Terriglobus roseus: one gene and its partner. The protein of the gene in region 1 interacts with the protein of each later gene in a pairwise test. Links are inferred from orthologs where the notes say so. Each region holds a gene or a part of one and is shown on either strand. Other genes may lie near its edges. The genes, in order: mobA and glp.

What was found.
Region 2: the proteins of mobA (region 1) and glp interact in binary tests that used the Escherichia coli proteins (3 or more experiments, as listed by UniProt). The link is inferred for Terriglobus roseus from one-to-one orthologs.

The regions. Positions count from the first base shown.
Region 1 is NZ_LT629690.1:2,736,926-2,753,067, reverse strand. What follows is about bases 5,332-8,331. They hold mobA (molybdenum cofactor guanylyltransferase), read left to right. Parts: upstream 5,332-6,501; coding sequence 6,502-7,161; downstream 7,162-8,331. Other genes in these bases: BLT38_RS11410 (CocE/NonD family hydrolase), read left to right, coding at 8,220-8,331; BLT38_RS11415 (ABC transporter ATP-binding protein), read left to right, coding at 7,165-8,136; BLT38_RS11425 (dipeptidase), read left to right, coding at 5,332-6,505. In the rest of the region: BLT38_RS11455 (biotin/lipoyl-binding protein), read right to left, coding at 1-620; BLT38_RS11450 (YtcA family lipoprotein), read right to left, coding at 632-880; BLT38_RS11445 (TolC family protein), read right to left, coding at 877-2,298; BLT38_RS11440 (TetR/AcrR family transcriptional regulator), read left to right, coding at 2,371-2,970; BLT38_RS11435 (trans-sulfuration enzyme family protein), read right to left, coding at 2,980-4,152; BLT38_RS11430 (class I SAM-dependent methyltransferase), read right to left, coding at 4,286-5,068; more of BLT38_RS11425, read left to right, coding at 5,138-5,331; more of BLT38_RS11410, read left to right, coding at 8,332-10,265; BLT38_RS11405 (energy transducer TonB), read left to right, coding at 10,511-10,927; BLT38_RS11400 (hypothetical protein), read left to right, coding at 11,131-12,831; pcaD (3-oxoadipate enol-lactonase), read left to right, coding at 12,828-13,580; BLT38_RS11390 (molybdenum cofactor biosynthesis protein), read left to right, coding at 13,556-14,311; BLT38_RS11385 (VWA domain-containing protein), read left to right, coding at 14,384-15,307; BLT38_RS11380 (inositol monophosphatase family protein), read left to right, coding at 15,325-16,142. UniProt on the Escherichia coli protein: Transfers a GMP moiety from GTP to Mo-molybdopterin (Mo-MPT) cofactor (Moco or molybdenum cofactor) to form Mo-molybdopterin guanine dinucleotide (Mo-MGD) cofactor.
Region 2 is NZ_LT629690.1:3,596,075-3,612,072, forward strand. Bases 13,143-15,998 are described here. They hold glp (gephyrin-like molybdotransferase Glp), read right to left. Parts: upstream 15,255-15,998; coding sequence 14,031-15,254; downstream 13,143-14,030. Other genes in these bases: BLT38_RS15175 (glycosyltransferase), read left to right, coding at 13,143-13,304; moaC (cyclic pyranopterin monophosphate synthase MoaC), read right to left, coding at 13,332-13,826; BLT38_RS15185 (hypothetical protein), read right to left, coding at 13,823-14,020; hemG (protoporphyrinogen oxidase), read right to left, coding at 15,265-15,998. In the rest of the region: BLT38_RS15125 (hypothetical protein), read left to right, coding at 139-1,095; BLT38_RS15130 (glycosyltransferase family 4 protein), read right to left, coding at 1,126-2,253; BLT38_RS15135 (2OG-Fe(II) oxygenase), read right to left, coding at 2,351-3,202; BLT38_RS15140 (GumC family protein), read left to right, coding at 3,455-4,702; BLT38_RS15145 (glycosyltransferase family 2 protein), read left to right, coding at 5,087-5,809; BLT38_RS15155 (glycosyltransferase family 2 protein), read left to right, coding at 6,229-7,179; BLT38_RS15160 (GDP-mannose 4,6-dehydratase), read right to left, coding at 7,373-8,353; BLT38_RS20710 (glycosyltransferase family 4 protein), read right to left, coding at 8,536-9,330; BLT38_RS15170 (capsule assembly Wzi family protein), read left to right, coding at 10,462-11,910; more of BLT38_RS15175, read left to right, coding at 12,237-13,142. UniProt on the Escherichia coli protein: Catalyzes the insertion of molybdate into adenylated molybdopterin with the concomitant release of AMP.

The DNA of each region.
Region 1 (16,142 bases):
TCCTGCGCCTGTGCTTGTAGCAGTTGCGACGCAGCCTGATGACTTGCTTCCTGTGCCACGCGAACCGCAGTCTGCGCTTGGTCCACCTGCTGTGTGGTGACATAGTGCTTTTCCAGCAACGGTGCAATGCGATCCAGATCATTCTGTGCGTACTTCATTTGTGCATCGGCGGAAAGCTGTGCAGCGCGCGCGTGTTCCACGGCAGCCTTTGCTGCCAACACCGAACCTTCTGCTGCGGAAATGTTGCTCTGAGAGCCAGCGACACCAGCCTGCGCCGTGCCCACAGCAGATTTCTCCGTGGCAATGCGCCTACGCTCATCATCAATCTGGCCTTCCAGCGAAGCCTGTTCGGAGCGAGCCTGCTGAAGAGCGTATTCATACGGGCGCGGGTCAATCTGAAATAGTAGATCGCCTTTGTGAACGGCCTGGTTGTCGAGAACATTGAGAGCCACGAGTCGCCCCTCTACTTCAGGAGCAAAGGCAATAGCATTAGCGCGTACCGTCGCGTCGTCGGTGCGCGGATTGCGGTCAACAGACCAGATGGCAATCAGCAGCACGATAACAGCAGCAGCGGCAATGAAGTATCCAATGCGTCGAACGGGAAATGTTGATTCCGGCATGGCGTGTGTCCTTATGCGAAAAGCAGAAGCCAGAGAAGGCATGTGAAAAGTGTCAGCAGCGCGGGATACAGCAGGGCTGGATGTCCAAATTCCTGCGAGGGGTAGCGCTTGCGAATCAGCAGATGCGTCAGCATGGTCAACACCACACCGATCACCAGCGAAATCATCCAACCGGGAAAGTACGAACCCACGATTTCTACATTCGGGTTGCGGCTGCAGCCGGCAAGAAACAGTGCTGCAAAGAGAGTGAGTCGCTTCATGGCCGGGCTCCCACGGCAAAGTTAAGTGCAGCAGCGCTCAGCGCCACCTGTGCATTCGCATCCACAACGGCCAGTCGTGCCTGTGCCAGTTGCTTTTCAGCTTGCACCACATCTACAAGCGAACGCACGCCATAACGGAATGCGTCCAGAGAAGAGTCATACGAGATTTGTGAGGAGGATAGGAAACTCTGCGCGGCCTTTTGCTGTTCCTCAGCTGTCTGATAATCCACGTAAGACTGCCAGACCTCGCGCGTTACACGATCTTTCGTCGCTCGTTGTTCTTCTGCTGCAGCGCGTTGCTCTGCCAGCGATGCTGCAACCTCATGTTTGCGCGCGCCATTGAATATCTCCCACTTCAACGACACCGCTGCTGACCAAGTGGTCACGTTGGCATAACCAAGCTGCCCGTAGTCCGCAGTGGGCCACGTTGCCGTTTGCCCACCCGTGCCCGCAAGTCGAGCCGAAGGAAGATAAGCAGCATGCGCCACGCGAGTGTTCTGTTGCGCGCGTTTCAATGCCTGTGCACGCGCCAGCAGGTCGGGGCGCGAACTCCACGCGGCCTGAATCAACTCTTCCACCTTCGAATCCACGACGTCAGAAGAAACACCATCCGCTTGCACGGGCAGTTCAATTTCAGCTGAGGGCTCCACGCCGACAGCTTCCGTAAGCGCAATCTTTGCCTTCTTCACAGCGCCTTCCGCCGCAGCAAGAGAGAATCTTGCTTCCGCCACGCCAGCCTGCGCATTCTGAAGATCAGGGAGCGTCGTGCGTCCATTGTCAAACTGTGACTGTGCGTTATCGCGCAGCGTCTCCGCATCCTGCAGGATTGTTTTTGCAGCGGATAGTCGCCCCGCTTCCAGTTGCTCGCGGTAATACAGCGTAGCTACGTTATAAGCAATCTGCTGATGTGTACGGCTCAGCGTCAGTGCGCCAGCCAGCTCTGTGGCCTTGGCTGCTTCCAGCTTCGGGCCTCGTGCAAAATTCAGCAGGGTATATTCCAGTTCCATCTGCGCGGCTGCTACAGGTTGTTCCACCGTCACATAACCGCGCGGCGCAAGCGGTTTTGGAAAGGGGACAATTGCACGTACATCGCTGCCTTGGGCGGCGAATGCAAGCACAGGAAGATACGAAGCGCGTGCAATTCCCGCCTGCTCCAGGCTTGTCTTGGCCCGTGCCCAGGCAATACGTCCCTCGGGGCTATTGCTTTCGGCCAGGTCGATCAGCTCCGGAAGTGTGTAGGTATGGTCGTGCTTTAGTTCCTGCACCGGCAGCGCGGGCGCGTTCCCGATGCATTGTGCCGCATCTCGCACGTTCGTTACAGCGGTGCAGGAGAGATGTTGGGCCGCAGCCGGTGCCGAACACCATAGCAGCGCACCCGCTGCAATCAGAAGGCCCGTAATGGAAACGTCAGGTTTCATTGTGTACACCGTAAACTTGATATGAGTATACGCCGTATACAAATAATGTGTACAGCGTATACTGAATTCGTTATGAAAAAAGAATCCGGCCAGGACCATGCAACCGACTCGCTAAAGCAGAAGATCGTTCAGGCTGCATCTCATCTCTTCACCTCGGGTGGCTACGACGCGCTTTCCATGCGCCGTGTGGCGCAGGAGGCCGGGTGTTCTCAGATGGCAATGTATCGCCATTTCGAGAACAAGGAAGCACTGGTGCAACACATCTGTGCGGACCTTTATACAAAATTCGCAACGCGTATCAACGGCGAAATCGCAGCGGAGCCCGATGCCACACGAAAGTTACGACGTTTTATTGCGGCGGTCCTGCAGTTTGCGGAACAGTATCCTGACCACTACTCGCTGATTTTTCTCGTACGTCATGCTGACCCGGAAGTGGTGGCCACGCGTGAACAGCTGGGCCAGCAGTTCCTGGAGGGCATTGCGGGAATTGTACGGGAGGCGTTGCCACCAGGAACTCCGCTCACGCAGGTGAGGACGACGCTGCGTCGCATGATGGAGGTTCTCCATGGCACAACCGCATTGTGGCTTGCGCATCCAACCGCTTACAAGCTAACGCGTCAGCGTGCGGTGGAAGACGTGGAGGCTATCTGGAGCCTTCTGCTGAATCAGTAATTTGGTGCGTTAGCCGAAGATAGCTTTAAACGCCTGTTCGAGATCGGCGATCAGGTCCTTTGGCGACTCCAGCCCAACCGAAAGACGAATGAGGCGATCCGTAATGCCAAGTCGATCGCGCTCCTCCAGAGGCATATCGCAGTGCGACGCCGTGGCGGGATGCGTCACCAGTGTCTCCACGCTGCCCAGACTCTCAGCGCATGTGCACAGCTTCAGCGCCTCAATAAAGTGCAGCGTCTGTTCTGTAGTTGCCTTCAGCTCAAACGACATCATGCCGCCAAAGCCTTTCTGCTGCTTCGCCGCCAATGCATGCTGCGGGAACGACTCTAGGCCGGGGTAATTCACTCTGGCTACATGCGCATGTTTCTCCAACCACTCCGCGATCTGCATCGCATGGTTGCAGTGCATGGCAAGCCGCGCTGGCAGAGTCTTGATGCCCTGCAGGGCTAGCCAAGAATCAAACGGTGCCTGGATGCTGCCAATGATCTTGCGCACAAACCGCAGACGCTCGGTATTGGCTTCATCATGCGTCGCCAGCGATCCACCCAGCGTGGCATTGTGGCCATCAATGTACTTGGTAGTGGACATCATGGAGATATCCGCGCCCAACTCCAGGCAGTTCTGCAGCAGCGGCGTCAGGAACGTATTGTCGACTGCCACGAGTATGTTTTCGTGTCGATGCGCCATGTCAGAAAGCGCACGCACATCGCTGATTTTCAGCGTTGGGTTTGCGGGTGTTTCCAGAAAAAGCAAACGTGTCTCCGGGCGGATCGCTTTTTCTGTTGCTTCCACGGAAGCGGTGTCTACAAAGTCATACGCCACACCAAAGTGGCCGAGCACCTGGTGAAACAGGCGAGCGGTGCCGCCATAGATCACATCGGATAGCAGTACGTGATCGCCTGCTTTCAGCAATCCAAAACACAGTGTCGTAATCGCAGACATGCCAGAGCGGAAGCAGAGTGCAGAGGCAGTGCCTTCCACGGCGGCAATCGCTTGTTCAAGCGCGTTTACGGTCGGGTTTGCGCCGCGTGTGTAGCCATAGCCCTTCGTTACACCCACACTCTCGTGGATATACGTCGCCGTCTGATGAATCGGAAACAGGATCGAGTTCGACTGTTTCTCGTAACTGCGATTCGAGTGGATGACGAGCGTGGATGGATCGAAATCTGGGCGGTCTGACACGATGAGGCTCTCCTTGTAGGAACGAAGGGCACAGATTCAGCGCGTGTGCAATTCGCCTGAGCCAGCCGTTTCATGCAAGATGCGGGAGATCGCTAAAACGATTCCGCTTTCTTTTTATTCAATCACATGGCCGTTATTCGCGAACGGCATGGAAGCGCAGACGAACATAGTCGCCCCACCAAACACCCTCTGCATCGCACAGTGCCGGACGAAGCAGTGCGACTGTCTGGTCGACCGCAGATTGCCGATCCGCCTCTGAAAGTTTGCTCAGAATGCCATTGCGGAAGGTATTCAGCCACTCCTCCATGCCACTCTTCAGCAGCGTGGGGCGGGGGATTATTTCAATGCTCGTAACGCGGAACCCGCCATCTTCCAGAATGCCGCGCATCTCATCGCGGGATGGGTATCGCGAAGCCGCATCCTTCTCCGCGTCAATCCCAAATTGGGTCATGACGGCTTGCAGTGCCACTCGAATGGCCGCAATGTTGCCCAACCCGCCCATCTCCGCCACAAAGCGTCCGCCCGGCTTCAGTGCCCGGTGCACGCTCTGCGCCACTGCTGGCAGATCGGTCACCCAGTGCAATGCTGCGTTTGAAAATACTGCGTCAAACTCACCCTGAAACGGCAGCGAACGCATATCCGCGGGAACGACATTCAATCCACGCGCCTTCGCCGATTCCAGCATAGAGGCTGAAGCATCGCATCCGGTTACAACTGCTCCATAAGCCGCAATCTGCTCGGTGAGCGCACCGTCACCACAGCCAAGATCCAGAATGTGTTCGCCCAATTGCGGAGCTAACAGCGCGACGACATCCTTTGCAAGGTCAGCCACGAAACGGCCGTTGGCGGCATACTGGTTGGCATTCCACGTCTGTCCTGTTTGCGTTTGCTGTGCGGTCTGTGATGTGCTTTCCATGCATCTGATTGTTTGCCTGCGTGCAGTTTCGCCGCAACAAACATAAGAAATTTGGAAGGACGTAGAAGCATGCTGGATACCGCGCTGCAATTTATCGAAGCAAATAAGGCCAATGCGTTGGACGAGTTGAAGCAGTTTCTGCGCATCCCTTCCATCAGCACGTTGCCAGAAAACACAGGCGATGTGCGCCGCGCAGCGGAGTTTTTGGCCGCCGAATTGAAGCGCATTGGCATGGAAAATGTGCGGCTCATCGAAACGGCTGGCCATCCGCTTGTCTACGCTGACTACCTGCACGCTGCAGGGAAGCCAACTGTACTTTGCTACGGCCACTATGACGTGCAGCCGCCAGATCCGCTCGATGAATGGCTGTCGCCTCCCTTTGAGCCCGAGGAGCGCAACGGCAATATCTACGCCCGCGGCGCAGTTGATGACAAGGGCCAGCTCTGGATGCAGGTGAAGGCGCTAGAGGCGTTGCTTAAGAGCGGTTCGTTGCCTGTGAACGTTCGCGTGCTTGCTGAGGGTGAAGAGGAGGTCGGTGGTGAAGGCATCGCCGAATTTTTGCGCGCGCATCCTGAAGAAGTGAAGTGCGACGTTGCGTTGGTGTGCGATACGGAACTCTTCGCGCCAGATCTGCCTACATTGTGTGTTGGCCTGCGCGGCATGATCTATACCGAGATTGAGGTGCATGGCTCAAAGACGGATCTCCACAGCGGCATGTACGGTGGCGCTGCGCCGAATCCATTTGTGGCGCTCTCGCAGATCATTGCAAAGTTGAAGGATGCAGACGGACGTATCTTGATTCCCGGCATCTACGATGGTCTTCAGAAGCCTACGGACGCGGAGCTCGCCGCATGGAAGTCGTTGCCGTTTGATGAAGAGCATTATCGAGAAACTGAAGTTGGTAGTAGTGAACTCACAGGCGAGCCCGGATACTCCGTGCTGGAACGTACTTGGGCGCGACCCACGCTGGATGTACACGGCATGCCCGGAGGCTTTACCGGTGCGGGTGCAAAGACAGTGATCCCCGCAAAGGCATTGGCGAAGGTTTCGCTACGTCTCGTCCCTGGTATGACCCCGGCCGACACCTTTCGCAAACTGCAGGACTACGTTGCAACCATCGTTCCACGCGGAGTCTCCGTAGAAATCCGCATGATCCACTCGGGCGATCCTATCGTCGTCGGCACGGATAATCCCTTCATCCATGCGGCAACAGAAGCCATGCACGAAGTCTTCGGCAAGGAGACAGTCTTCGTTCGGGGCGGTGGTTCCATCCCCGTCGTGGGTGACTTCGCCCGACAGTTGCATGTGCCCACGGTGATGATGGGCTTCGGTCTTCCAGACGATAACCTGCACGCCCCGAATGAGAAGTTCAACATCAGCAACTTCTATCGCGGCACGGAATCGATCGTGCGCTTCCTGGTGCACGCAGGCCAATGAAGCCAAACATTAGCGGCTACGTGCTGGCCGGTGGCCAGAGTTCGCGCATGGGGCGCGACAAATCCCTGTTGCGTATCAGCGGCTACACATTGCTGCAGATGACCCTGCACAAGCTGGAACAGGTGTGCAGCGATGTATCCATCCTTTGCGGCAGCGAAACGCATGGTGAATATCTCGCCCCCTATGGCCGCGTTGTCGTCGATCGTATTGCAGCCAGCGGTCCACTCAGTGGTCTTGATGCAGCGCTGCACGACGCGCGTGAGGAGTGGTTGCTGATCGTTCCAGTGGATGTGCCTCTTCTGCCTGCATCCGCGTTGCGGGAACTTGTCAGCCGGGGCATCAGCAACGGCAAACCGAACGTAGCCTGTTTTGACGCGCCGGGAAAGCTGCAGCCTCTGCCTGTTTTGCTGCATCGCTCGACGCGCGAAGTCGTTACGCAAGCTGTGCAACAAGGCCGACGTACACTGTTGCCGGTGCTGCGCGATGCCGCTGAAGCAGTTTGCCCGCAGGGCATGTGTGTTCTTCCCGCGGAAGAAATCACAGACGAACTCACGGCGTCGATCTGGTTCACGAACGTAAACACGCCGGACGATTTCGAGGCTGCGAAGGAGTTGCTGCGCACGGAGAACGCTTTTCCGCAACGCGCATCTGAATAAGAAATGGCAGACGGCACACAGGAAAATGGCTCGCAAAAGGAGCCCGCGGAACACGTCGAGGAGTTGCAGCCGAACCACGAGGGCATCCACGCGACTGCGGAGAACACCAGCGAAGAAGATCTGAACAAACCGCTAGTGGAGGCCGTCTCGCAGGATGTCGCCGAAGAGGTAGGCGAGTTCTTCGAGCAGGCAGCCGAGCAGAACGAGACCAACATTGATGAGGGCAACAAGCCCTACATCGCCTTCGAGCACGTCTACAAGTCCTTCGGCAGCTTCAAGGTGCTGGAAGATGTCAGCTTCTTTGTACGCCCCGGAGAAACGCTCTGCATCCTTGGTCGCTCTGGCGTGGGCAAGTCTGTTTCCTTGCAAATGTTGATGGGTTTTCTGAAGCCCGACCAAGGAACCATCCGCGTTGCCGGTGAAAACATCTGCAGTTTCAACGAGCGCCAGATGCTCGAGGTTCGCCGCAAGGTCACCATGGTCTTTCAAAACGGCGCACTGTTTGACTCTTTCTCCGTAGGCGAAAATGTGGCTTTCCCGCTGCGCGAAAAGAACGATCTCGATGAGGAGCAGATCCGCCAGATCGTGAAGGGGCTGCTTGAGATGGTTGGCGTCGCGGGCATGGATGATCTGCTACCCAGCGACCTTTCCACCGGCATGAAACGCTCCGTCGCTATTGCGCGAGCGCTCGCATCGCAGCCGGAGGCTATCCTTTACGACGAACCCACCACCATGGTCGATCCGCTGATCGCACATCTCCTTGGCGACCTGATCGAACGCCTGAAGCGACAGCTTCACCTCACCAGCATCGTGGTCACACACGACATGCGTTTCGCAAAAAAGCTGGCAGATCGGGTTCTTTTTCTGCATGAGGGCACGGCGCGCTTCTTCGGAACACTGCAAGAGCTGGAACACAGCGATGATCCAGTGCTGAAAGAGTTTATGGCGATGGACGAACTTGTCCTTCCGCAGTGATATCGGCGCAGTAAATCGCTATCCCAAATCTCGTTCTCCTGCGATAATTCCGCATATTCAAACATTCTCAGGGGACGTCTACGATGCTCGTTACACGCCGTCTTGCCATGGCTACGCTGGCCGTTCTGGTTAGTGCTTCTGCTGCCACTCTTTCTGCCCAGGAACCGCTTGGTACGCGGCCCACAGACAAGAACATGATCCCGCCCACGTTCACGCCGCCTCGGCATGAACCGCCCATGCAGCAGCCGCCGCTGCCGCTGGACTACGAAAAGCGCGTTGTCATGATTCCCATGCGCGACGGCACCAAGCTCTATACGGTCATCGTGATCCCCAAGGGCGCGAAGAACGCACCCATGCTCATGACGCGTACCTGCTACAACGCTGCGGCTCGCGCCCACGCTGCGCGCACACCAGAGCCCGCTGCTCCGGTTGCTGCAGGACGCCGTCCCGGTGCAGGTGGACCTGCGGGACCCGGAGCCGTGAAGCCGCCAGCCTCGCACATGGTGGACGAGTTGAACCTGAGCGATGAAGTCTTCGTGCGCGATGGCTATATCCGCATCTATCAGGACGTTCGCGGTAAGTACGGCTCCGAAGGCGTGTACCTGATGACGCCGCCGCCCGTTGGCCCGTGGAATCCTACCGGCGCAGATGACACAACCGATGCCTATGACACCATTGACTGGCTCGTGAAGAACGTTCCAGAGTCCAACGGTCGGGTTGGAATGATCGGCTCGTCCTATGAGGGATTCACCGTCGTCATGGCGCTGCTTCACCCGCATCCCGCGCTGAAGGCAGCCATCCCGGAAAGCCCCATGGTTGACGGCTGGATGGGCGATGACTGGTTCCAGTACGGCGCCTTCCGCCAGCGCATGCTGGACTACTTCGTCTCGCAGACCTCCGCTCGCGGAGCCGGTGCACGCGCGACGCACGAAGGTAGCGACGACTACGAAAATTTCCGCAAGCTCGGTTCGGCTGGCGACTTTGCTCGCTGGCAGGGGCAGGAACAGTTGCCCTTCTGGAAGATGGTCGAAAACCATCCCGCATACGACGCCTACTGGCAGTCGCAGGCGCTGGACAAGCTCATCGGCAAGGCTGACCTGACCGTCCCCACTATCTGGCTGCAGGGTCTCTGGGATCAGGAAGACATGTACGGCGCGAACCACTCGTACGCCGCATGGGAGCCCAAGGACAAGACCAACACCATGAACATCCTCGCAATGGGGCCATGGTTCCACTCGCAGGTCAACCGCGAAGGCAAGCAGACCGGCCCCATGTATTGGGATGGCGACACCACCGCCTGGTTCCGCGACAACGTGCAGCTTCCGTTCTTCAACATGTATCTGCGCGAGAACGGGCCCAAGGCGGATATCAAGCCGGTGTACATCTACAACACGGGCGAAAATCGTTGGGACACGCCAACCAAGTGGCCCCTCTCCTGTGAGTCCGGCTGCGACTGGAAGCCCAAGCCGCTCTACCTTGGCGCCAACGGTAAGCTGAGCTTTGACGCACCCACCGCCGCAGGCAAGTTTGACGAGTACGTCTCTGACCCTGCAAACCCTGTCCCGTTCTTGCCGCGCCCAATTGAGAACAGTGGATGGCAGACGTGGCTGTTGCACGACCAGCGCTTCATTGATGGCCGTCCTGACGTCCTTGTCTACACCAGCGATGTACTGAAGGAGCCGCTCCGGGTGAGTGGTGTTCCCAAGGTCAACCTGGTTGCCAGCACCAGCGGCACCGATAGCGACTGGGTCGTGAAGCTGATTGACGTCTTCCCGGATGGCCACACCAGCGAGATGAATGGCTATGAGCTGCCCATCTCCATGGACATCTTCCGCGGACGCTATCGCAACAGCTTTGAAAAGCCGGAAGCACTGAAGTCGGGCGAAGCGCTTACGTACAAGTGGGACATGCCCAACGTGAACCACGTCTTCCAGCCGGGCCATCGCATCATGGTGCAGATCCAGAGCTCGCTCTTCCCGCTCTACGATCGCAACCCGCAGAAGTACGTGCCAAACATCTTCAATGCGCAGCCCTCGGACTATGAGAAAGCCACGCAGAAGGTCTACCACGAAGCAGGGAAGGCCACCTTCATCAGCCTCCCGGTCGTTCCAGTCGATCTGAAGAACTAACCAGCACGCACAAGCAACCTAATCCAGAGAGGCCGCCTTTTTGCAAGGCGGCCTCTCTGTTTGCATATCGGTAACCGCACTCAGCCGCTAAGCTCATGCAAAATAAGCTGTTATTGGAGCGCATAAAATAATTCCAGAAAATGTTTGACAGTGATTGCTTATTCGATTTATTTTGGTGTTGAACACACCGAGGGACGCCTCGATTAACAGTTAACGCAAGCCGATCGAAATAAGGAGATCACCCAATGCGCTCTGTCCTCGCCGCCGCTCTTCTCGCTATCGTTCCCGCTGTTGCTCCCGCTCAGGCTCTTCACTCTGGCATCTCTCACCTGGTTGCTTCTGTAGACGCTCCGGCGTTCGCATTCCAGGCAAGCGCCATCAACGCTGCCAAGCCGCGCATCTTCAGCGGTATCGTTGCTCCCATCCGCCTCACGGAAGTGAAGCTGGCTGGTTCGCTGAACACGCCGCACGTTTCTGACGTCACCGTGCAGTACACCGTGAACGAAGCTGGTGTTCCCGAGAACGTAAAGGTTGTTACCCCGATCGATGCTGTGACCGCTGCTAAGGTCTCTGACGCTGTTAGCAAGGTTCGTTATAAGGCAGGCACGCTCGACGGTCAGCCGGTTGCTGTGCCTGTCACGCTGCACGTAGCACTGCGCTAAACATCGCTCCCTCAGGGGCAGGCCACAAGGTCTGCTACATCGCAAGGTTATCCATTCGTGGATGACCTTGTTTGCTTTTGTAGGCCAAAGACCCATGCGGGGCACTTACATTCCGCTCATGGCGGGATATAGTGGCATTCATCATGCCCGGATTGTTCCCCCGCGTCATTTTCTCTCGTCTCTTGGCCTCGATGCTTTTCAGCGTGATATCACTGGTTCCTCTCACGGCACAGGCACGCCCGTCTTCTCCTGGAGAACTCGATACGCCGCGTGTGCAGATTTACACGGGCTATTCCTACTGGCATCCCATCGACGCGAAGATCAACAACGTCGCGTTCCCTGATGTGAAGTTTGGCGCGATCGGCAGTGCAACTTACTTTCTGCGCCCGTGGCTTGGTGTGACTGCGCAATTCGGCTCGCATGTGGATGATGTCCATGGTCCAGAAGGGAACATGGATCTCGGACTTCAGTTCCAAACCTCCGCGCATCGCTTCACACCTTTCTTCCACGTGCTTGGCGGCTCCACGTTCCTCGGCGGTCCTGCGAACAACGGTCGCAAGTATGGCTGGAACGGCACTGCGGGTGTGGGCCTGGATTGGGTGCCGACGTATCACCATGACTGGCTCGCAGTCCGCCTCTTCCAGGGCGACTACGAGTACAACCACGTTGATTTTGGCCCGGCCTCCGCAGACCGGCTCTCCGGTGGCATAGCGAAGAACAACACGTTGAATGCCAGCACCGGTCTGGTCTTCCGTTTCGGCGGCCGTCACCCTGCTGACATGCAGGCGCAGATGAGCTGCTCCGCCAACCGTGTCGATAACATCGCGGGTGAGCGCGTCTCCGTCAATTCGCAGATCCTTGGCTTTGATGTCCTGAAGCCCATGCAGTACACGTGGCACACGACAGGTGGTATGATCCTCGGCGAAGGTTCAGACAGTGTCATTATTGACACCGCTGGTCTGCCAGCGGGCGACTATCACGTCACTGGTCTGGTCACCCAGGGCAAGCATCGCTCTGCGCAATGCGATGCCGCATTCTCCGTTCGTCAGCCACAGCCGCCCACGGTAAGCTGCGTCGCCTCACCCACCAGCATCGCGCCCGGCGCCACGGCAACGGTCACAGCTACAGGAATGAGCCCGGACAATCGCACGCTCGTCTACGCTTTCAATTCCACCAGCGGTCGCCTGAACGTCAACGGCAACACGGCCACCATCACCGCGCCGGTCTCCCGCGATATCAACACCGTCACGAGCAGCAGCACGACCATCACGGTCACCTGCAATGCGCGCGACGACCACGGCCAGATGGCCTCCGCCTCCGTCACCATTCCGGTCACGCTCAAGGAGACCTATACAACTGACCCCAACCTAGCACCGTTGCCATTGCAGAACGATATGTGTTCGGTCTCCTTCGAACGCGACCGTCGCCGTCCAGCGCGCGTCGACAACGAAGGCAAGGCGTGCCTTGATGATGTGGCGCTCTCGCTGCAACGTCAGCAGGACTCAACTCTTGTCGTTCTGGGCGACCACACATCGCGTGAACGCGCGGCAATGGCCGCAGAGCGCGCTGTGAATGTGAAGCTCTATCTCACGCAGGAGAAGGGCATCGACGCCTCGCGCATCCAGGTGCGCGTGAAGGACGGCGGCATTGCACAGGTGCAGAACATCTACCTGTCGGTCGGTTCCACCTTCAATGAAGAAGGCCGCGCCATCAATGAGCGCGCGGTCGTACACCACAGCGAATCGTACGGCAGACCTGGAGCAGCAACCACATCGCGTCCTCATCGCCGCACCACGAAACGCAAACCTAAAGCCGCAACCCAAAGCCCGGGCACGACTGCAGCGCCATTGCCGTCGAGTACATCCATTCAGCCGCCCGCAGGGCAGGTCGCGCAGCCGAAATGATCCTTCATCACGAACTCGTGGGAGAGCACGATGCGCCATGCATCGTGCTCTCTACGTCACTCGGCGCACGCATGCAGATGTGGCAACCGCAAATGCAGGTGTTAACGCAGCACTTCCGCGTTCTGCGCTATGACATGCGAGGCCACGGCGGTAGCCCTTCACCGGTGGGACCATACTCCATCGCCGATCTCGGCAATGATGTGTTGCAACTCCTCGATTACCACAACATTCCTAGTACGCACTTTTGCGGTATCTCGCTCGGCGGCGTCATCGGCCAATGGCTTGGTGTTCATGCACCGGATCGCATCGAGAAACTTGTTCTCTGCAATACCGCAGCAAAAGTAGGTACAGAAGACGGCTGGCAAAAGCGCATCACTGAAGTCCGCGCCAACGGCATGGCCTCCATCGCAGATACGGTTATCTCCCGCTGGTTTACTGAGCCTTTCGCCGCATCGCATGTAGAGGTCGTGGCCTCCATCCGTGAAGGCATGCTCGCGTGCAATCCTGAAGGCTACGTTGCCTGTTGCGAAGCGCTCCGCACCTGCGATCTGCGCGATGAAATTGCCTCTATCACTGCGCCTTCTCTGATCATTGCTGGCGATCACGACGCCGTCTGCACTCTCGCAGACGCCCAGTTCCTGCAAAGCCAAATTCCCACCAGCCAAGAGCGCACCCTGCCCGCCGCCCATCTTTCAAACGTGGAATCCACAGAAAATTTCAACCAATGCCTGCTCAACTTTCTCCAATAGCTGGTACCCATTTCCGAGTTCTGGATGCACGTATGCTGAATGACATGCAGTTGCGTGTTTTGTTTTTCGGTGTGCTTCGCGATCATTTTGGGCCGGAGGAAGTGCTGGAGCAATTTCCCGGTACAAATGTCGGCGACCTGGTGCGCTACTATCGCGTGCTGTCGCCGGAGCTTGGGCCGCTGTGGGAGAAGATTGCCGTTGCGGTGAATCAGCAGTATGCGACGGCTTCACAGGAGCTATCCAAGCACGATGAAGTGGCGCTGTTGCCGCCAGTGAGTGGTGGCGCACCTTCCCCGATTGAACTGACACATGACGTGATTGACGCGAAGAAGATCACCGATGCACTTAAGGCCGATGAGGATGGTGCGTTCACCGTTTTTGACGGCATTGTGCGTAATAACACCCGCGGACGGCAGACGCTGTTTCTTGAGTATTCGGCGTATGACGCAATGGCGCTCGCACAGATGCAGCAGCTTGCAGCTGAGGCGATTGCGAAGTTCGGTGTGCGCGATGTGGCCGTAGTGCATCGGCTGGGACGGCTTGAGGTGGGTGAAACGAGCATCCTGATTGCCGTGGCTTCCGCCCATCGTGGTGCTGCGTTTGAGGCTTGCCGATGGCTGATTGACACCATCAAGAAGCAGGTGCCCATCTGGAAGAAGGAACACTTTGTAGATGGCGCAGTCTGGGTGGATGGCGAACCATTTCCGGAAGCGATTGTTCCCACTGTGTAACTGCTCACCGCAGGAAGATCGTCAAAGTCCAACGAAGCAGGGTGTATGGTTGCCCTTGGAGTTCTCCCTCTCGTGAAGCGTCTTCGTTGTCTGCTGCCTGCGTTGCTCCTGATCGGTTTGCCTGTATTTGCGCAGGACGCCCCGGTGATCCGTGTGGAGACGCGGCTGGTGAATGTTCCCGTAAATGTGGCGGATGTGCATGGCGCGCCTGTTTCCGGGCTGACTCAGGATGACTTCACCGTGAAGGAAGATGGGCGCACGCAGAAGATTGCCATCTTTGAGCGTGAGGCGAGTACGCCGCTTTCGATTGTGATGGCGGTAGATACGTCTGGTTCCGTCATCTCGCAGTTTCGTACGGAACGCGATGCCGCGAAGAAGTTTGCGCAGCAATTGCTTCGTCCGGAAGACGAGATGGACCTGATTTCGTTCGCATATGAGTCTACTGAGGTTGTGTCCTACACGAATGATTGGCGCCGCATCGACGATGGCTTGAAGAGGCTCAATAAAGGCGAGGATACGGCGCTTTACGACGCCATCTACGTTGCGAGTGAGCGGCTGACCGAAGCGAAGCCGGATGCGACGCGCAGACGTGTGCTGGTGCTGGTCACGGATGGTGGTGACAACTCCATCCGCAAGGAAATCGGCTATCAGAAGGCGGTTGCGGAGGCACAGCGGGCCGGTGCAGCGATCTATCCGATCATCATCATGCCGATTCTGTCGGATGCGGGACGCAATGTGGCAGGCGAACACGCGCTGATCCAGATGGCCGAGGATACGGGTGGCAAGTACTTCTACGTGACGGAAAAGGAAGATCTGAAGACGGCGTTTGCGCATCTGTCGGATGATCTGCGAAACCAATACCTGATCGGGTATTACTCGCCGAAGCGGGGTAACGATTCCAGCCTTCGAAGGATCAGCGTTACGTTGAATGATCCAACCGCTGCGCAGACCCTCAGCGTGCGCAGCAAGACCGGCTACTACGCAGACGCTCGCTGACGCGTAGACTGGTGGCGATGCCAGAACTTGATGCCAGCCAGTTTCCGTTTGCCGTTCCCGCTGCCGCCATTGCCCGTGAAGCAGGAGCATTGCTGAAGAGCTATTACGAACGCGGCGTTACAGCCGAGTTCAAGGGCGATGTCGATATCGTCACAGAGGCGGACCGCGCCAGCGAAAAGCTGATTGGTGAGCGCCTCAAAGCAGTGTTTCCGCAGCATGGCGTGTTTGGCGAAGAGGGAACGCGACAACAACTGGACAGCGAGTATCGCTGGTACATTGACCCGCTGGATGGCACCACGAATTTCGCGCATGGATTTCCGTACTTCTGTGTATCCATGGGGCTTGAGCATCGGCCTGCGGGAACGCCTCAGGATGCTGATGGCGTGATCGTTGCCGGTGTGATCTACGAGCCGCTGCGCGATGAGTTGTTTATTGCCGAGAAGGGCAAGGGCGCCTATCTGAATGGCCACAAAATTCACGTGGCGCCGACAAAGATGTTGCAGGAGTCGCTGATTGCGACAGGCTTTCCTTCGCGCAAACGGCATGAGAGCCCGAACATCCACTTCTACCAGGAGTTCACGCTGCGGTCGCATGGCGTGCGCCGCGCAGGTGCTGCAGCAGTCGACCTGGCGTATGTGGCGTGCGGTCGGCTGGAGGGCTTCTGGGAGTTCAACCTGAACCCCTGGGATACGGCAGCGGGTTCGCTGCTGGTGACCGAGGCTGGCGGCGAGATTACGCGGTTTGATGGATCGCGATTCCGGCTGGATTCGCACGAGGTGCTGGCGACAAATGGCCTGATCGCGGCCGAGATGCGCACGCTTTTTGCGGACATGTT
Region 2 (15,998 bases), 860 kb from region 1 along the record:
ATCGCATGGAGGAGATAGAGCTAACTATTTCTCAAGCTAGGCTTATCAATAGTTAGCTCTATGCTCAGCTCTTTCTGATTTCAAAGCTTTGTCGCATGCACGAGCAGGATCAATCTCTCAACATATGCAGCCCGCACAATGACAACACCACCGCTTTCTTGCAACGGTATCCTTGCGGTTGTTGTGGTCTACAAGACACAGCCCGCGGATTGTCTGAGCATGATCACTCTAATGGCCTCGATAGCGAACCTGCCCGCAGGCTCTCCGCCGGTCTCAGTGATAGTCGCTGACAACACTCCAAATGGCCAGCAAATCAAACAGCTGCCAAACTTGGTCCGATACACAGCATACGAAGGTAATCCCGGTTTGGCGCGCCCTTACAACGATGCGTTGCTACAGGCAGAGTTGGGCGGCTTCGGATGGTTGCTCACATTGGATCAGGACACATCGCTTCCAGGCACGTTTCTGAGAGACATGTTAGGAGCCGCCAGAACGTATCAGGGCGACTCAACCGTCGCCGCGATTGTCCCCCGCATCGTCGACGGTCAGCGCGTTATCTCTCCGTTTCGTTATGTCGGTGGATTCCTCCCAATTGTGTATTCCACGAACAAGTCGGGCCTTGTCGGGCCTCATGCATCGGCGCTGAATTCCGCGTCGCTCCTTCGCGTGAGCGCTCTCCGTGAACTGGGCGGATATGATGAAAGTTTTCCGCTACATAACAGCGATACCCGGCTCTATCAACAACTGAACGAAGCGGGGAAACGGATTGCAGTAGCGGCTCATGTCGTGGTGCCGCATGAGCTTTCCATCCTGGACCGTGAAAACAGAATGTCGCCGGAACGCTATCGACGGATGCTCGAAGATGAATGCGAGTTCTGGGATAGCCACATGGGAATGCTCGGCCGAATGGAGCGACTAGTACGCCTAGTCGGACGCTATTGCAAAGGAATCCTCTCTGGCGAACAGGTCATGTTTCAGCGTGTGACTTTGGAGGAATTACGTCGACGCCTACTGACCCGCAGGACCAATCGCATTCGCCGTCACCTTTCGAACCTAGCGCAGATAGGTCAGTCACTGTTACCCCCTAAGCAATGACCAGCGAACAATGCCAATAGATCGCTTACCTCACCTTGAGTACAGCGCACTGTAAACAGCAGCTGTCTGAGTTGCAGCACGCTCCCACGTGAACTTCGCTGCCTGTTCCGGCCCTTTCTCCCTGAGCCCCGCCGCTAGCACAGGATCTCCCATCACGGCCTCGATGGCTTTCGTGATCGCTCGCGTGTCCTTCGGATCAATTAACAACGCAGCATCTCCTGCAACTTCTGGCAAGGAAGATACATCACTCGTAATCGTTGGCACCCCACACGCTAAAGCCTCGAGCACAGGCAAGCCAAAACCTTCATAAAGTGATGGATACACAAATAGGTCGGATCCGGCGATTAGAACTGGCTTCTCCTCTTCTGCGACATACCCCGTAAATATCACCCGATCTTCCAGGCCAAAAGCATGAACGAGGTCAGTGAGGTGTTCCTGCTTCCAACCCATCATGCCGGCAATTACCAGTGATGTTGTTGGCAATGCGGAAGCTAGACTCGCGAAGGCTTCAACGAGCCTTTCGAGGTTCTTACGAGGCTCAACTGTTCCAACGTATAAAATGTAGCGCTCTGGCAGCCCATACTTGACGCATAAAGGTTCAATTTGTGTTCTATCAATCAGGGGATGAAAAGCCGGACTTTTACCGTGATAAACAACTGTCGAAAGCCCCCGAGGAGGCCCTAAATGGGAGACAAAATCTTCTTGCGCAGAACGCGACACAAAAATGAGGCCATCGCTCCATTTTTGTGCTCGGCGAATGAAAAATCTGTAGTACCTCAATTTGATGCCAATATGTACCTCTGGCATAGATAACGAAGTCATGTCGTGGATTGTGACCGCAGACTTAGCACCGAACCGAAAAATCGGGAATGAGTAATGCAGAGAATGCACTACGTCAACCCGGTATTTACGGATCAAAAAAGGCAGTACAGTTTGTTCGAAGATAATACGTAAAGGAACTTTTCGCAGAAAGCGAGAGGGCATCCTCAACACGGTTACAGCAGCGGGATAATAAGCGAGATCGGGATCGTCATCTTGCACAACCAGATATAGTTGCACCAGGTTGCTCGCAACGAGGCCGTCAATCAGCTCTTTGCCATAAACGCCGACTCCTGCCTTCCTCTTCGTAAGACCTGTCGCATCGATCAAAACTCTCATAGAGCCAAGCCATTCTGCCTTCGTCCCTCCATAGGTATGGCCGAAGGCAGAAATAGAGAGGTATTTAGGCGTGTTTCACTTGGACACTCCACGCAGATCAAATCAGCTTCTGCTCCTCACCGTCGGCCTTGTCTGCGTCGGTCTTGTTGTAGACATGCTTATTTTCAACGACACCCTTCTTAAAGACCTTGCGTAATCCCTGTCGCAACGCGATGTCGCCTTGCAAAAGAAGATCGCGGACAGGCTGCTCTGGACGACCGCGAAACGAAGTCACATGGAAGTACTCGTGATTCTCGAGCGGCTGATCCGAAAAATAGTAATTTGAAACGCAGCAACGAGACCGATCCACAGTTACCTCGCTGACAGAATGCCAACTCTTCTCGTGCGTGGCCATAAGGGCTAGCCGATTGAAGTGGCTCGTGATCTCGCGAGGACTCCCTTTGGGACCGTCGTCCCACAACTCCAGGTTGCCGCCTTGCTCATGACTCCAATCGGGGGTCACGTAATAGAGGAGGTTTAGAACTCGATAGCGCTCACGATCCTTATCGTGGGAATTATCTAAGTGAGGATTGAGAAAGTTACCATGCGCCATAAGGCTGATGCCACCCGCGTACAGGCGGTCATCAGGAACCATACCCTGAATACCGGTTATCTCTGTAACGATTTGTACGATGCGAGGATCCTGAAAGGCATAGATAATCTCTTCCAGCACAGGAGCATAGCGGTCCATCTGAGCAGCGACGTATTTGTTTTCGCGCATGCTCTTCTTCAACGTCATAGTGCTCTTGTCAGGAAATGCCTGAACAATTTCCAATGCCAATTCTGTCGGCAACAGATTATCGATGTAGCAGCTCTGGACAACATGCTTTGGGAAGTCTTCACGTAAACGTGGAAATTCTTCCTGGAGCCGGGCAAGAATAAGGGAAGCGTACTCTTCGCGATTCAACATGGGCTTCTGAAGGATCCTTGAAACTTCCTTCATTGAACACCTGTGGACTCTGACAGTCAATCACCGCAGGTTCCATCAGACGCTGCAAGCACAGCGTCAGCCTCACGTACACACTTCCTCGTTGTTCTTCAGCAAGTACTGATGCTTTCAGGAAGTGCCAAGGTGAGAGAAGTATCTCTGGCCTGTCGCGTAGGGCTTTTCATAGCCGTAAAGGCTTCGCCTCAGACGATGGTAGATTAGGGTAATAAGCGGATGAGGAATGAAGTCGGGGTTGCAGCGGACGACAAAATAATGGGAGAGCGAAGCATAATCGAGGATCCTGAGGTTGCCTCAAAGACACCGACACTTGATCTTTTTTTGCTTCTTGCAGCCCGGAAGCGCTTAATCGCCGTAGTCACTGCGGGCGCGATGGCCATCGCTGTTGTATTTACGCTTTTCATGAAGCCAATTTATACAGCTAGCGCCACAATCTTGCCCCCCCAAACGCCCCAATCCTCGCTTTCGTCGATGTTGGGTCAGCTTGGATCTCTATCGGGGTTGGGCGGTTCTGGTGGCCTCTTGAAGAACCCTGCAGACATGTATATTGGCATCCTTCAGGGGCGGACTGTCAGCGATCGGGTCATCGATCATTTCCACCTGCAACAGCGGTGGAAGCTGAAAAATATGACACCAACTCGTCTGACACTGGCTGAAACAGCGCAGTTTGAGTCGTCAAAAGACGGCATGATCAGGCTTTCGTTCAAAGACCATGATCCGCAGTTTGCGAGCGACGTGACGAATTTTTATGTGGACGCGCTTTACGATGTCAATTCCTCTCTTGCGATCACGGAGGCGGCTCAACGGCGACTTTTTTTCGAAAAACAACTGGATGAGGAAAAAGCAGCGCTGAGTGCAGCCGAAGAGGATCTGAAAAAGACTCAGCAAAAGACCGGCATCCTCACCATCGCTGGACAGACGGAACTTGCGGTGCGTAATGTTGCGCAGATTCGCGCAGAGATCTCCGCTCACGAGGTTGAGTTGCAGGGCCTTCGCACCTATGCCGCAGAGAACAACCCGGACGTCACGCGCATTGCTCACGAATTGCAGACTCTACGAACGCAGCTAGCGGCACAGGAAGAAAATCAGAAGAATACTGCGATTGGGGACACCGAGATTTCGACCAGCCAAGTACCGGTGGGTGGTTTGGAGTACGCGAGAAAGTTCCGTGAGGTGAAGTATCACGAGACCCTCTTCGATCTGCTTTCACGCCAATACGAAGCTGCACGGATCGATGAAGCAAAATCTGCTCCCATCATTCAAGTAGTGGATCGAGCCGTCCCCCCCGATCAGAAGTCTGGACCTCACCGCACCTTGATTGTTGTGGGGATGGGGCTGGTTGGTTTTTTCCTTAGCTGTGCCTGGATTATGTTGCAGGGTGCTCTTTCCAGAGCAAAGCAACAACCAGTGCTGGCGGAAAAGCTGCAGTTGCTGCATAGTTTCTTTCCTTGGCTGCCGCTTTGACTCCTGGCTAGCCACGATGCGGAACCTCACCATCGTCGGATTCATCTACTGTCTTTGCAAGACAAATCCGGCTGGCATTCCGTTCTATTTGCAGCCCATTCCATCTGCTCTTCGCGGCTCTTTCTCGTCCTGTCGGCTGTATGAGGTTGGCCTCGATGAACCGATTGGGCCAGAGGTTATTACGCCCGTAGATCCAGAGACGCGTTAGTCATTAGGAATTGTAATTACCTCTTACTTGGGGCCTTTCCGAAAAAAGGCCAAGCTTGGCACGTGTTTGTGCAGCATCTTAAACAAATAACTGACACGTATAGTTACTCCCCCCTACAAGCCAGTAGCATTTCGGGGCGGTTGAGAGTAACCAGTGACGAACAAAAGAAGGCGAACATGACGTTGAGAGCGACGACAGAAGAACCACTTGTTTCAATCATTACGGTGGTATTTAACGCACGAGAAGAACTGAAAGCATTGATTCTCAGTGTGCTGCCACTCAAGACTGAAGAGGTCGAACTCATCGTCATCGACGGCGGATCCCAGGACGGCACTGTCGAATATCTCAACTCCGTTCATGAAATCGACTATTGGCATAGCGAACCTGACCGGGGAATATACGACGCCATGAATAAGGCTATCGCGCATGCCCAGGGGACGTATCTCCTCCACCTGAACGCCGGGGATCGCCTCTTAGAACTACCGTTGAACATATTGAGACAGGCGCGCACTAACCAGTTGGACATTCTGGCATTCCGCGTAGCTCTCGATAACGGTCGCAACTTTCAGCCTACTTATGGGTACGGATTGACGTTTTCCAATACGCTGCACCATCAAGGAACATTCTTTCGAAGGAGCGTGTTCCCTGGGTACGACGATCAATACCGTATTTTTGCCGATTTCGATGCGAATCAGCGAATGGCGATAAGAGGAGACAAGGCTAGAATCTACAACAATGTCGTCGCTTATCACGCAACGGACGGAGTCTCAAACCAGAACACAGTTAAGGCGAAGGAAGAGTTCTTAAAGGTGATTGAAAGAAATCATGGTCGTAAGGCGCGCCTCATAGCCAAATGCTTTGGTAAATGGCGCGGCTTACGGGCGCGCCTTGGTATCTGACTCTCCGGATGGACCACTCAGATCACTATCTATTAAGTTCCGGGAAATCTATGAAGCACAGGTGCCATGTTGACAGAAGAGGCTCTGAATCCGGATGCCTATATGTCCAACTGAAACCACCGAGTGACGACTCAATAACGAAACCTTCCGCCGCCTGCTCCTCGCTTAAAACTGCATGACTTTCTGAATCTGCGACGCAATCACGGTGTTAGATATAAGAAGGCCGCTCCCCAGAATCACTCCAACAGATTCGACTGTCCGCACAGAATAGATCGAGAAGTTCACTGTCGTATCGATACGGTGCGGCTCGAAACATCCAATCCCAGAATTGGTTCGAGCATCAGCGACCTTCTCCTTGACATCACGTAAAATGAAGGTTGTTGGCTTGTGTCGTTTGGGTCGCACAAGCACCGCTTTCTATGAGCCTTCCTTCTTACAGCTGCCAAACGCCTGTCGCCTTTTTTGTCTTCAATCGTCCAGAACTGACACGTAAAGTATTCGACCGTATTCGGGAGATGCGGCCGAAAAGACTACTTGTAATCGCAGACGGACCGCGTGGCACGAAGCTCGGAGAAGCTCAATCGTGTAAACAGGTTAGAGAAATTGCGACGACGGTCGACTGGCCCTGCATTGTCGAGACCAACTTCGCGCCCGAAAATATGGGCTGTCGTGGACGTTTGACGAGCGGGTTGAAGTGGGTGTTCGAGCAAACCGAAGAGGCAATCATTCTCGAAGACGACGTCTTACCTGACCCGACCTTCTTCCGGTTCTGCGACGAAATGCTGGAGCATTACCGTGATGATCCACGCGTCTCCATGATCACAGGGTTCAACATAGTGCAGGACCGCACCGCGACACCAGACAGCTATTACTTCTCTGGACTAACGCATATCTGGGGCTGGGCGACATGGAGACGTGCTTGGAAGACCTACGACGAGCAAATCACCAGTTGGCCTGCAGTAAAGGCATCCGGGCTAATGGCTGAGATGTTTCCCCAGGCCGACCATCGTGAACACTGGACCCGCATTTTTGATGAGATGTACAACGGAACGGGTCCAAACACATGGGACTTGCAATGGGTGTATACGAATTTGATTCATAACGCCCTATCTATAGCTCCAGGCGTGAACCTTGTTGACAACATTGGGTTCGGGCCGAATGCAACACACACCATCTTTGAAGCTGATGCGCCACGCCTCCCTGTCCATCCGTTGCAGTTTCCATTACGGCATCCGCCGGCGATGGTTCCATTGCGCCAGTTGGACCTGCTAGATCAAGATCGCAGCGGATGGGGCAAGCTGTCGCTTCTCATGCGAATACGCCGAAAGATTCTCAGGCAATGGTTCGCACGACGTGGCGCCAGCCGTTAACTCTGTTTCCCAATAGTCCGCAACACACTTTCGCGGCGATGCTGAACAGGAATTAAACGGCCACCGCAGATTCAGTTTTCTAAATGCGTCAGAAGCTAAGCAGCGCTCGATAAAGAAACCAATATTGGCGAAGGAGAAACTCCATGATCGAACGTGTTGGTCAGCGGCTTATTCGACCATGAATCCTGCGATGTTAGCTATTCCGCTCTTCGCGAAGCAGCCCCAACTCTGCATCAAGCATAGCGGCAATCACATCCTGCATATAGTACTTCGGACGCCACCCAAGCCCCACAGCTGCCTTGCTGACATTCACCTTGTTATGGGCGATGTCAGTGGGACGGATCAGTTCGGGATCAAGAGTCACAAACTCCTGCCAATCCCTATCGATCAGACGATAGGCCGTTGCTACGAATTCTGTCAGGGTGTGACTGCGGCCAGTGGCGATGAGGTAGTCGGCAGGGGCATCTTGAGCGAGCATCCGTGCAATAGCGTCCACATAATCCGGTGCCCATCCCCAATCGCGCTCAATATTGAGATTACCGAGAGACAGCCGCTCGTTTCCACCCAACGCTAGCGAGGCAACGGCATGGATGATTTTGCGTGTAACGAAGCGTCGCGGACGCAGGGGAGATTCATGGTTGGAGAGAATACCCGTACAGGCGTGCATCCCGTAGGCTTCCCGATAAGCACGAACGGTCCAAAATGCGGAAGCTTTAGCAACTGCATACGGGCTCCGCGGCCGCAGTGGTGACTCCTCATCAGCGACGTAATCGCCGGTATCGCCGAAACATTCGGTAGAGCCGGCGTTATAAAAGCGAATTTCCCGGGCGGAAAGACGAATCGCTTCCAAAAAGTTCAGGGTTCCCTGGGCGATGCTTTGCATCGTCTCGATGGGTTGTTCGTATGACAAGCCAACTGAACTTTGGCCAGCGAGGCTGAAGACTTCGTCCGGCTGGCACTGACGCAGGAGGCCAAGCGTACTTCCCAAGTCGCTAGTGTTTAGCGAGACGAGGCGCACATCCTTAAAAATATTCAAGGTATGCAGATTGCGGAATGAGTTCATCTCCGCGTCTCGTGAGCTTCCCCATACCTCGTACCCCTTTCTGAGCAGAAGCTGAGCAAGGTAGGCTCCGTCTTGTCCCGAAATACCACAGATCAGGGCGCGTCGGCTCACAGAGAGTATTCCTTGGGGTGCAAGTTGAAAAGTAGATCGGCGGAGACGACGCTAGAAATCTTGTTACGCGGGAACATCCTATTCTCTTTCGAAAGAGCTCATTCGTCTTGCCGATGGTACAGGATATCCGGATCCGTATCCAAATCCCTAACGAAGCTGCGACGGGGCACGGCCAGGCAAATCTAGGCGATCGCTATTCTTCGATAGAGTCTGAAAAACTGTCGTGCCGTTTCTTCAATTGAATAGTTCTCCAGTACCTTTGCACCACGAGCGGAGAGTTTTTCGCGCAGTTCGGGTGAAGCCAATATCTTCTCCATGGCATCAGCCAACTCCTCGGGCGAGTTCGGAGGGAAGAGCAGGGCTGCATCGCCAGTGACTTCAGATAGGACCGTCGCGTTGGAACTGATTACGGGCAAGCCAGCTCGGAATGCCTCCAGGATAGGGAGTCCAAGACCTTCGAAATGGCTGGGAAAAAGCAGCGCTGTCGCGAGATGGAATAGCACCTGTATCTGGCTCGATGTTGTGAAGCCCAGAAAACTAACCTTATCCGCAACTCCAAGCTCTTGGGCCAGTGCCTCCACCGTCTTTTGATACTCCGCGGGCTTGCCCGTGAACACTACATGTGGAGCCGGGCCTTTTCGAGTCTTCAGCAGAGCCAACGCACGGAGAATGACAGCATGGTTTTTGTGAGGCCAGCAGATGGCGGGATAAAGAAAGAATTGCTCTGGCAGTACCAAATCTTGGCGCACACCCTCAATATCTTCCGCTGAAGGCTGGCTATATGCCTCAAAGGCGGTTCCCCAGCGAATGACGACGACCTTATTTGGATCGAGACCGTATTGCGTGACGACGTCTTGTTTCGTCCACTCCGTTTGTACACAAACAAAACGGGCCCGTTCACAAAATGCTGGATATTGCGTCTCTCGGACGCGATAGTCCTGAGGTGAGAAGAACTTTGGATAATGGCGGTGTTGCAAGTCCCAAGGCTGGTAGATTGTCGGCAGGTCGGTCGTGTATCCGACCTGCGATGGGAAGTGAACCAAATCACAACCCAGCCGTTCTGCTGTGCCGTCAGAAGCGGGAATCCTCGCGCTGACTGGCCGCAACTTTGTATAAAGCCACTGCAGGAAGGAGATGTTGCGTAACGCAGCCTTCCATCGTGATTTGGCTGAAAGCGCCGGTTTCGGAATGCCCACCAGAGAACAGTTTCCAGATACGTACGGACGAAAGAAATCTAGGTGTGTGTCCCAAACAAGTAGAACGTATTCCTGTTCCTTTTGTTCGAGTTGGCTGAGGCCATGCAATAGTGCTAGAACTGCCGTACCTACACCCTGTCGCGGCTCTTCCACACGAAACTCAATGGCGACTTTCAACTTGCGTGATTGCAATACTTCGTCCTTGGGTGCCTTGTTCAAGCGTAACGTGCAGCCGGCCTAATTCAAACAATTAGACCTCTTTAGTAGAAATGGCCGTGACCGGAAAATCCACGGCGCACTTGCACGATCATTTCCCGCCGTCACAACGTGACGCTGCTATGGTGCACAAGAAGGCCTTCCTCAAAGCGCAGTTGGGATGTGGCACCAACTTGCTGCGAGTTTGATCAAGCATGTCGGCCGTCCGTCAATTATCTCGCTGATTGTAGATGAATGGTATCCAGAGGGAAAAGCCAACTGCTTCATCAGCTGAAGCGCTGAAGAAACGTCTATCCTGTAGAAATGCTAATGAGGCCTCGCACCTTCAGTCTCTGCCTGCGTATCGCGTGCTGGCTGATGGCCCTTTCATGTTCCGCGGCTCTAGCCCAGCTCCCTGACGCTCCTTCGCCTCTGAAGGCCCCCTATTTAAATACTTTCTCTCTCGCAGTCCCAACCGCGCCAATAAGCGTGGATCCCAAACCTATCGAGCAGCCCCAAACACCTCCTGTCTCGCTCGATGATGACCGAACTGGATCCACCCTCGTCCCCATGGATAGCTGGGTATACCCGGCACTGGAGAGGCTGGCCGCGATGGGGCTTATACCTTCGCAGCAGGTTGCTATTCGTCCTTGGACTCGGCAAGAGTGCAGGAGACAGGTACGAGAAGCGGAGGACTCTTTACATGGATTCGGCAACTTGGACAATCCAGTCGCAAAAGTTGTTACTACCGAAGCGGAATCGATGTTGCCGGACTTGGAGTACTACCTGCGTGAACCGGAACTGCAATCCAAGGTCGTACTGGAATCTATCTACGCCCGCTACGGCTCCATCATGGGCCCTGCCCTCACCGATAGTTTTCACATAGGCCAGACCTGGTGGAATGATTTTGGTCGACCCCTCGGACGCGGGGGAAGCCTGATTGCTGGCTACGCCCTGCGCGCAACCTCAGGTCGCTACTTCTTTTATAGTCGGCAGGAGTTACAGACCCATCCTGGACTCCCGGCTGTATCACAATCCCTTGCCGACTATTACAAGCAGATAGACAATGACACCTTCTCCGGCCCGGCTCCTCCGAACTTCAATCTTGCTTCCCCCCCAATTTCTGCGTACGTGCGCCAGCGACCGATTGATCTTTACGCGGGGATGGCCTTCGCAGGCTACAGTCTCTCTTTCGGCAAGCAGGAAATTTACTGGGGACCCAACACTATGGGGCCGCTCTCGTTTTCCAGCAACGCGGAACCGACCTATAACCTGCGTCTCACTTCAAATCGCCCACACGACTTGCCGTTCATCCCATCGCTCGGAACATACAGCGTGGATCTTGTCTTTGGAAAGCTTTCTGGGCATCGCTACCCGGCACGTCCCTACTTCAATGGACAAAAAATTAACTTCAACCTGGGTCGAAACCTCGAGATCAGCTTTACTCGTTGGTCTATTTTGTGGGGCGTTGGCCACCCCATGACGTTGCGTTCGCTCAAGGACAATTTCTTCAGCAGCAATTCCACCGGTAGTAACTTTGGGTATGGCGATCGTGAGGATCCGGGAGATCGAAAAAGCGCGTTTGACTTCCGTCTGCACGTGCCGGGCTTAAGCAACTTGGTGACTATTTACAGCGATTCCTACGCCGACGATGACCTGAATCCGCTGGATGCTCCGCGCCGAAACGTGTGGGCGCCTGGTATCTACGTTGCTCGCTTGCCCGGCATGTCTCACATGGATTTTCGCTTCGAGGTGACATCCACCGAAGAACTCTCGCAGGACGAGGGCAATCACCGCATCTACATCAACAACCAGTATCGTGATGGCAACACCAATAAAAGCTTCCTCCTCGGGAATGTTACTGGCAGAGATGCGCGCGCCTACGAGGGCCGCCTGGGGTATTGGGTTTCCGCTAGAACTCGCGTAGAGGGAGGATATCGCCAAGAAAAGATCAGCCCATTGCACCTGACCAATGGTGGCACGGTTTCTGATGGCTTTGTCCGGGCAAACTATGCGATCGGAAAGGACTGGAACGTCGAACTATTCTCACAGATCGAACGCTTTCTAATCCCCGTACTCGGACCTGAACGCCAAACTAATGGCAGTGTACGGCTACAAATTACTTGGGATCCGAACAAGGTGATCGGCCATCTCCGTTCTAGATAGAGGTTCGCGAGGGCAGTCCATAAAGAGCGAACGCAACAAAACACGATTGTTGAAACTATGCCTATCAATGTAGGAAATCTCGAAGGGGGACGTGTCGTTCCGCGAAAGCATTCTTTCATTACAATGAGCCTGCATGCTTGAGAACGATTCTTTGGAGAAGAACCTTCAACAACTTCCAAGAATGCAAGTAGCGAAGTTTCATCCGATGAGAAATACAGCAAAACTTCCTTCTATTTGCCCACGTAGTTAAAAACTGCACGAAACTTCGTGCTGAAGATCGGGGTCTGAGTTGTTGTGAAACAGCATTAAGAGTGGAGACGGCAATAGTGGCATCGCACACATCATCTTCTTGGAAGTCGCTCGATGCCCTTCTCAAGGAAGAGCAGGAAAAGAATCTGGCCTCACCACTATCAGAGGATCAAGCATTGGAAACGTTTGCCACTGCCATGGACAGTGAACACATCCGACCCCATCGGCTTCATTTGCAAGACGTTGCCGTGATTATCCCGACCTATAACGCCGGCGCCGACTTCGAGCTCTTGAGGGACTCCCTCATCGCGTCTGGTCTGGAAGCGCGTCAGGTTCTAGTTCTGGACTCCGAATCGAAAGATAAGACGCGTGAAATCGCCACTGCGGCAGGATTCCGAGTAGAGAGCATTTCCCCACGTAACTTCCGTCATGGAAAGAGCCGGCAATTCGCTACAAGCTTCGTCCCTCAGGCCAAGATTTTGGTCTTCATGACACAAGACGCCATGCTTGCCAATGTGGATGCCATTCGTAACCTTGTCAGCAGCTTCGATGATCCCGCAGTGGGTGCAGCCTTCGGGCGCCAGCTTCCCCGTGAGGTGGCAGGTGCGATCGAGCGCCACGGTCGCTTGTTCAACTACCCAGACGTATCCTATGTCCATGTGTACGAAGACCGTAAACGAGTTGGCTTTCGCGCAATATTCTTCTCGAATAGCTTCTCCGCGTACCGGCGAGATGCCTTTGACGCCGCTGGCGGATTCGACCCAGAAGTGATCATTGGTGAAGACTCAACGATGGCGGCCAAGATGCAGGCAAACGGATGGAAAACTGTCTATTGCAGCGAGGCAAAGGTCGTTCATTCGCACAACTTCAACTTCTCTCAGACAGTATCCCGCTACTTCGACACAGGGGTATATCACGCCCGTAAGCCTGAACTAATGGAGACATATGGTGGAGCAGGTGGTGAAGGCCGCAAATTTGTGATTTCGGAATTCAACTATCTGCGCAAACACGATCCGCTGGCCATACCGCGAGCGGCAATGCTCACCGTGGCTAAGTACTTAGGGTACAAACTGGGCCGGATGGAAGCTCATCTACCCTTGTCCCTCAAGCTCAAGCTGACAGGCCAACGCTCCTATTGGACTTAATTGGTCGCTCTTAGATAAGGCAACCTCTTACTCCTCAGAACGTACGTAGTCTCCGCTCTTGCCGCCTTTTTTGCTTAGCAGGACGACTTCTCGGATGCGGATTCCCTTATCCAGCGCCTTTGTCATGTCGTAGACGGTGAGTGCCGCGACGGCCGCAGCGGTCATCGCCTCCATCTCCACTCCGGTTCCGGCGACTGTTGCCGCGGTGGCACGAATGCGGACACCTCCACCTGTCTTCAACAATGCCGCGGGATGCACGATGGTCGCCTCAACGTCCACAAAGGACAGCGGTAGCGGGTGGCACATGGGAATCAGGTCTGCAGTCTTTTTGGCGGCGGTAATTCCCGCAAAGCGCGCTACTTCCAGAGGATTGCCTTTAGGGTTCTGTGGCAGCGCATCAAGGACATCCGCGTTCAACTCCACGAATGCTTCGGCTACCGCTTCACGGCGCGTTGGCTTCTTGTCGCTCACGTCCACCATGTGCGCTTCGCCAGCTTCGTTGTAGTGCGATAGCTTGCTCACAAGTCTTCTCCGCGGCTCAGCATTAATCCCACAATCAGCACACCCGCGTCCAGCGCCAGCCATTTCAACAGTTGCTTCTGTTCGAGGTGGATTAGGAAGTAGTGGCTCTCCACGATCAGCCCGGCTACCGCCAACGCGGGCAGAATCACAGCTGCACCAATTAATAGTTTGCCCAGGCGCGCGGTCTTGGTCATGTGTAAGAGCCTACCGCAGCAGCACCGTCACCGTGGTTCCGGCTGCAACGGAATCGACATCCGAAGGCACAACAATATAGCAATCAGCGCGAGCATTGGAAGCCAGATCACCAGATCCATGCCATTCCACCGGATTAACAGTCACGGCATGAAGAGAGGAAGAGAGCTTTGCGGGGACAAACCGCGTCAATCCAGAACGCACCTTCATTATGGATGCCAGCGTCCCCTGTACGAATCGCGGTTGTGGCAAGGACTCGCCACCCAAAGCCTGCAACATCGGCATGGCGAACAACAGCGCCGTTACCTGCGTGGACACCGGATTACCGGGCAAACCGAAGATCCACTGCTCTGCGTGTGTTTGGGTCGCAGGCAGACGCCCGAAGACAACTGGCTTGCCGGGCTGTATGAGAACGCCGGTGAAGAAGAACTCCGCGCCAAGCGAGAGAAGAACATCCTCTACCAGATCATATTTACCCGCGGACACCCCGCCACTCAGCAGCAACATGTCGGCGTCTCGCGCGACACTAATACGCTCAAGAAGCGATTCTCGAGTATCAGACGCAGGCGGCAACAGACGCGGCACACCGCCATGCTCCCGCACGATCGCCGCCAGCGCATGAGAGTTGCTGTTGCGTATCTGGTGCGACGCCGGAGTTTGGTCTACCGCCACCAGTTCATCCCCCGTCGCTAATACCGCAGCGACAGGCTGCACATAGACATCCAATCCCGCGGCTCCGACGGAGGCTGCAAGGGCAATTTCAGCGGCGGCTAGGCGGACGCCCGCATGCAGCAGAACATCGCCTGCGCGAGCTTCTTGCCCACGCGGAACCACGTTGTCACCAGCGCTCGGCAAGTGACGGTCAGAGATGCTCACCGTTGTAGCCGTAGCCTCCACATGCTCCAGCATCACAACGGCGTCCGCCCCATCCGGAACCGGAGCGCCTGTCATCACCTCGATCGTTTCTTCCTGAGCCAGAGAGGCACCGGTCCACACCTCACCCGCACGAACAGAACCAATAAGTTTTCGCACGCCGTGATCCACTGCACGCACGGCGTAGCCATCGCGAGTTGATCGTGGAAAGGGTGGTTGATCACGGTCAGCATAAACGGACTGCGCGAGAACGCGTCCGAGTGCCTGCTCCAGTGGCACTCGCTCCGTGCAGGTACGCGGGAACAGTGCGGCAATATGAGCGGCGACGAGATCGAGTGCTTCCTGGCAGGTGATCAACGCCATGTGAGTGTCCTCAGGATGCCAACAGTTCGCGTGCGGCGGCTCGACCATCGCGGATTAGATCCGGCAGTCCCACACCACGATATCCGTTACCCAGCAAATGCAGCGCACCCAGCATATTCACGCGCTCCTGCAATTCTGACATGCGCTCACCGTGCCCTACGCCGTACTGCGGCAACGAAGACGGCAACCGACGCGCGAATGCGATGGCAGAGTGTGGAAGCGGTCCCAGCACCTTCTCCATCTCGCAAGTCGCAGCCGCGATGATCGTTTCATCGCTTTCCTGCTGCAGCGCTTCTGCCTCTTCGCCACCAAAGAAAGCACGCAGACTCTTGCCGCCTTCCGGCACGCGATGGGTGTACTTCTGATCAGAAAACGTTGCAGCCAGCAACCTGCATGATTCGCCCTCCGGCGACAGGAATCCGAACCCTTTAGGAGTGACAGGTGCGGTCCCCGGAAGATAACCAAACCCAACAATGACTGCGGAACTCGTCGGCTGCACAATCAGTTCCACCATGCGCGCATCCGTCTTTGCAAGAAGCCGCGCCGCGTGATGAACCGGCAATGCCATCATCAGGTGATCAAACGGCTCACCGTCAATCGACCACCCATTCCTGGTGCGCTCAATTTGCTCTACTTCTGCATTCATGCGGATGGAAGCATCAGACAACGTCGCAGCCATGCGTTCCACCAGCGTTCCTGTTCCCGTCTTGAGCGAAGTAAAGACAGGTGAAGCAGGCCGATCCC